2 regions of the Massilia sp. LXY-6 genome follow, and region 1 is predicted to be linked to the other one. Evidence: predicted binding sites of a transcription regulator. Region 1 holds the regulator's gene; the other holds the start of a gene.

Region 1 (2,451 bases):
TGATGACGCCGGCAGAAATCGAGCAGACCCAGTCGCATCTGGACCAGGTATTCGCCAGCGTGGCACGCGCGATGGCCGACAACGCGACTGCCATCCTGGCCCGGCGCGACGCCTGGACCAATGCGACCAATACCTATGTTGCCGAAACCAACAAGAAGGCGGACGAGGCAAGCGCGCGCAACAAGCTGGAGATGATGACTGGCCTGCGCCGGGTGTACGAGTCGAATCAGTCGCTTGCCAACGCGCCCACCGGCGGGAATCCGGCAAATCACTGAAATGCCGTTACAGTTGAGTAATTGGCACATGCCGGTTCTGGCGATATGATGTGCCATTACTCAACTGCATAGATCGATCGCACGTGAAGACTGTCGTTTTTTGCCTGAGCATGCTGTTGGCGGGAAGTTGCGCCGCTGACGAGCTCGCAAGCGCCAACGCGGCGTTTGCCAAGAAGGATTATCCGGACGCCCTGCAGCGCTATACCAGGCTGGCCGGCGCCGGCAATGTCGAGGCCCAGCAGCACCTGGGCGAAATGTACTGGTATGGAGAAGCCGGCAGCGTCGACGAGGCCAGGGCCGAGGCCTGGTTCCGCAAGGCCGCGGCGAAGGGGAATCCCGTTGCCATCGCGTCGCTGGAGCTGATGCGCAAGCGGGTCGAACGCCGTGCCGACATCGATTACTGGGTCGACCGCTACGACGGCTCGGACCTGCAGAGCGGCCAGTACCGCTGCCCGGCGCCGCGTTTCCCCGCCGTCTCCAAGCAGAACGACGAGATCGACCGGGTGTCGGCGAATATGGCGAAGTGGCAGGAATGCTATAACGCCCAGGCGCGTGCCCTGAACGAGGCATCGCCGCTGACCAAGCGGATTCCTGCCGATGTGGCGAAACTGATCAACAAGCCGGAGATGGAGCGCGCGGAAAAGCGCTTGGCCGAGGTATATACGAACCTGACCGAGAGCGCGCAGGTCAAGTCCAAGCTGGTGCTGGCCGACTTTGCCGTGTGGCGGGACGCCACCGACGCCTGGGTCAGGGAGCACAACGATATCGTGAAGAGCACGCCGACCCTGGAACGCGAGCGCGAGCGCGAGAATCGGCGCAACAACCGCGTCAACAATTGACGTGTCGCCGTCCCGGTTTCCCGCCGGGCCGGCGTATCGCCTGCAGGCTTAGTGCCAGGAGCGCAGCAGGCCGACGGCCAGGCCTTCGAGCGCGAACTCGTCGTTCTGCGGGTCGATCGTGATGACGGAGAAGTCCGGGTTTTCCGGCAGCAGTTCGATGGTGCCGCCGTTCTTGCGGTAGCGCTTGACGGTGACTTCGTCGCCGATGCGGGCAACCACGATCTGCCCGTTCTTGGCCGAATCCACTTTCTTGACAGCCAGGAAGTCCCCGTCGCAGATGCCGGCGTCGCGCATCGACCAGCCCTTGACCTTCAGCAGGAAGTCCGGCTTGCTTGAAAACATGGCCGGGTCGACCGAGTAGCTTGCTTCGACGTGTTCCTGGGCCAGGATCGGCGAACCCGCGGCGACGCGGCCGACCAGCGGCAGCGACATCAGCAGGGCAGCCGGCACGGCCGGCAGCGCGGCGGCGTCGGGCGTGGTGTTGCCGACCAGGCGGATGCCGCGCGAGGTGCCCGGCGAAATTTCGATCGCACCCTTGCGCGCCAGGGCTTGCAGGTGTTCTTCGGCCGCGTTGGCCGAGCGGAAGCCAAGCTCCTGGGCGATTTCGGCGCGGGTCGGCGGAAAGCCGGTGTTGTCGATGGCTTCCTTGATCAGGTTGAGAATCTGTTCTTGCCGTGCGGTGAGCTTAAGCATGGTGAGGATCGTGTGCGTAGTGAGCTGTGCGTAGGTGGGCGGTGTCCGGGTCGGACTCGATACCCTGTATTTTTGTACAGTATTGCGCCGGGCGCAAGGGGAATCCGTGCGTTTCGCCGGTTTTTTTTGCCTTGCGGTCACGGCGATGCCTGGAAGACCGCACACGGCGATTGAGCTCTTGACGTTTTTACGGTTATAATGTCGGGCTTTCCCTTCCCACACTCGTCTTGACGCCGAGGTGGGCATTTGTTTAAACGTCCTTAAGGAGTGTTGCATGCGTCATTATGAAATCGTGTTTATCGTCCACCCGGACCAGAGCGAGCAGGTCCCGGCGATGATCGAGCGCTACAAGACCACCGTCACCTCGCGCGGCGGTAACATCCACCGCGTCGAAGACTGGGGCCGCCGTCAAATGGCTTACCAGATCCAGAAGCTGCCGAAGGCACACTACATCTGCATGAACATCGAGTGCGACAACGAGACCCTGGTCGAGCTGGAAACCGCATTCAAATTCAATGATGCCGTGCTGCGTCATCTGACCGTCAAGATGAAGAAGGCCGAAACCGCACCGTCGCCGATGATGAAGTCGGTACAGCGCGAAGACGCAGCCAAGAGCCACCGCGCCGAGCAGGCAGCTGCCCCGG
Region 2 (2,451 bases), 130 kb from region 1:
CCGGCGGCGCCAGCAGCAGGTCGAGCAGGTCGAGGCGGCGCACCAGCGACGGCATCTTGAGCGTGCGCCGGCCGCCCGCATGCGCACCGGCACGCCCGCCGGCGCGCGCCAGCAGCCAGGCGCCGCGCGCGGTCGGGGCGCAGCCGAGCGAGGCGGTGAAGCCCAGCGCGCGCACGTTCGCGCGCACGCGCCGGCACAGCGCCAGCACGCCGCCGAACAGACGCAGGCTGGCGCCGACGTCCATCAAGAGGGTGCCCTCCTCGGCTTCGGTCACCTGCGGCGTGTACTGCAGCATCGCCATCGCCACCGCGACCAGGGCCTCGGCCTCGCGCTGCGCCGAGCGCTCGTGCAGCTGGGCCTCGGGCATCAACATCAGCACGCCGCCGCGCCGCATGCCGGGCTGGACGCCGGCGGCACGCGCCATGCCGGACAGCGCCAGCACGCGCTCCTGCTCGAGCACGACGCTGCCGGCGTCAGTGCACCAGCTGGGGCTGAAGACCTCGAGCGGCAGCCGGGGCAGGGACAGGCCGATCCATAGGCGCATGGCGTTGTGCTTGGGTTGGTACGAGATGGGAGGAAAGCGGCAGGAACAGCGGCGCATCGCGCTGCGGCCCCCGGCGCTTGACGAAATCGATGTCCAGGCCGCCGGCCTGGGGCCGCAGCGCCAGGCGCAGCGGGGCCGGCGAGGCATCCTGCCCTGCCTCCAGCGGACGCATCATGAAGAACAGGGTTTCGCCGCCCTGCGCCGCCAGGTGCAGGCGGCGCAGGCTGTCGCTGCGCACCTGGTTCTGCCTGTCGTGGCCCGGCCAGAAGAGCAGCGCGCCGCAACTGCCGCTGCGCAAGACCTGTTCGGCGGCCCACAGCGCATCGGCCGTGCGGCTGGCGCGCAGCCAGATCAGCTGAGAGGGCGGCACGCCCAGCGCGGCCAGGGCCAGCGCCTGCGGCGGATGGGGCGGCTGCAGCAGCACGATGCGGCGCGCCGCCACCGCCGCCAGGGCGGGACGCAGCAGGCGCATCTCGCCGATGCCGGGCTGCTGTAGCAGCAGGTCGACCAGGGCGCCGGTCGGCCAGCCGCCGCCGGGCAATTGCGCCGACAGGGCCGCATGGCCGGTGTCCACGCAGCGGGTATGCGAACGCGCTAGCTGCGAGGCGCGCCAGAGCGACGGATGCAGGGATTCCGGCGCTGCCGAGTTGGAATCTGAGCAATTAATCATAGGTAATTCGCATGAGCAATGCGCATGAATGATGCGAAGAAATACTGTATGTTTATACAGTACTATTCTCTTCAGGTTTTGGCAAGTTTTATCTTTTGGAATGCCGAACTGGCACACGCCGCACCCACCTGCAAAAAATGAAATAATGGCGGCATTCTGTTCAATTGCTTTGCATAATGCCCAACACCAGCACGCCTCCCGCCGGGGCCCCGCGATGACCACGACCATGCACACCATCGGCCTGGTCCTGTTCGTCCTGGCCCTGCTGCACACCTTCTCGACCCATATGTTCGAGGTGCTGGCGCACCGCCACCCGCGCCATGCCGGCCTGTTCCACCTGCTGGGCGAAGTCGAGGTCGTGTTCGGTTTCTGGGCCTTCGTGCTGATGGTGTTCATGGCCCTGGTCGAGGGCAGCACCGCGGCGATCGACTATGCCGAGTCGCGCCACTACACCGAGCCCTTGTTCGTGTTCGTCGTGATGGTGGTGGCCGCTTCGCGTCCGGTGCTGGAAGCGGCCCGCGCCCTGCTGCGCATGCTCGCCCGGCTGGCGCCGGTACGCTCCGAGGTGGCGCAGGCCTGGCTGGCGCTGGCGCTGGTGCCGCTGGCCGGTTCGCTGATCACCGAACCGGCCGCGATGACGCTGGCCGCGCTGATGCTGGCCCCCACCGTGTTCCGCCAGGGCGTGCCGGAATGGCTCAAGTACGGCGCGCTGGGCGTGCTGTTCGTGAACGTCTCGATCGGCGGCACCCTGACCTCGTACGCGGCGCCGCCGGTGCTGATGGTGGCCGGCACCTGGGGCTGGGACAGCATGTACATGCTGACGCACCTCGGCTGGCGTTCCCTGGTGGCGGTGATGTTCAACGCCACCGTCATCACCTTCCTGTTGCGCTCCCACCTGCGCCAGCTCGATGCTTCCGTCGACGGAGAAACGGCGCCGGTGCCGCCGCTGGTGGCGCTGATCCACCTGGCCTTCCTGGCCGCGGTGGTGCTGCTGGCCCACCATCCGGTGCTGTTCCTCGGCCTGTTCCTGCTGTTCCTCGGCTTTACCCAGGCCTACGAGCGCTACCAGTCGCCGCTGATCCTGAAGGAAGGCTTGCTGGTCGGCTTCTTCCTGGCCGGCCTGGTGGTGCTGGGCGGCATGCAGCAGTGGTGGCTGCAACCGGTCGTCTCCAGCCTCGGCCCGACCGCCCTGTTCTTCGGCGCCTTGGGCCTGACGGCCGTCACCGACAATGCCGCC

Evidence for each region. The regulator LexA, encoded in region 1, represses DNA repair genes until DNA is damaged. The targets are predictions, from matches to a motif close to ACTGTATNNNNATACAGT.
Region 2: a site for LexA is predicted at 1,258-1,275, ahead of imuA (translesion DNA synthesis-associated protein ImuA). Genes of this name have one in related genera too.

Annotation. Positions count from the first base shown of each region.
Region 1 is NZ_JBKFGF010000001.1:221,238-223,688, forward strand. It holds gene ACI48D_RS00945 (tetratricopeptide repeat protein) at 1-275, shown strand, start outside; gene ACI48D_RS00950 (tetratricopeptide repeat protein) at 359-1,114, shown strand; gene lexA (transcriptional repressor LexA) at 1,163-1,807, opposite strand; gene rpsF (30S ribosomal protein S6) at 2,082-2,451, shown strand, end outside.
Region 2 is NZ_JBKFGF010000001.1:88,016-90,466, reverse strand. It holds gene ACI48D_RS00400 (Y-family DNA polymerase) at 1-544, opposite strand, end outside; gene imuA (translesion DNA synthesis-associated protein ImuA) at 474-1,214, opposite strand; gene ACI48D_RS00390 (putative Na+/H+ antiporter) at 1,429-2,451, shown strand, end outside.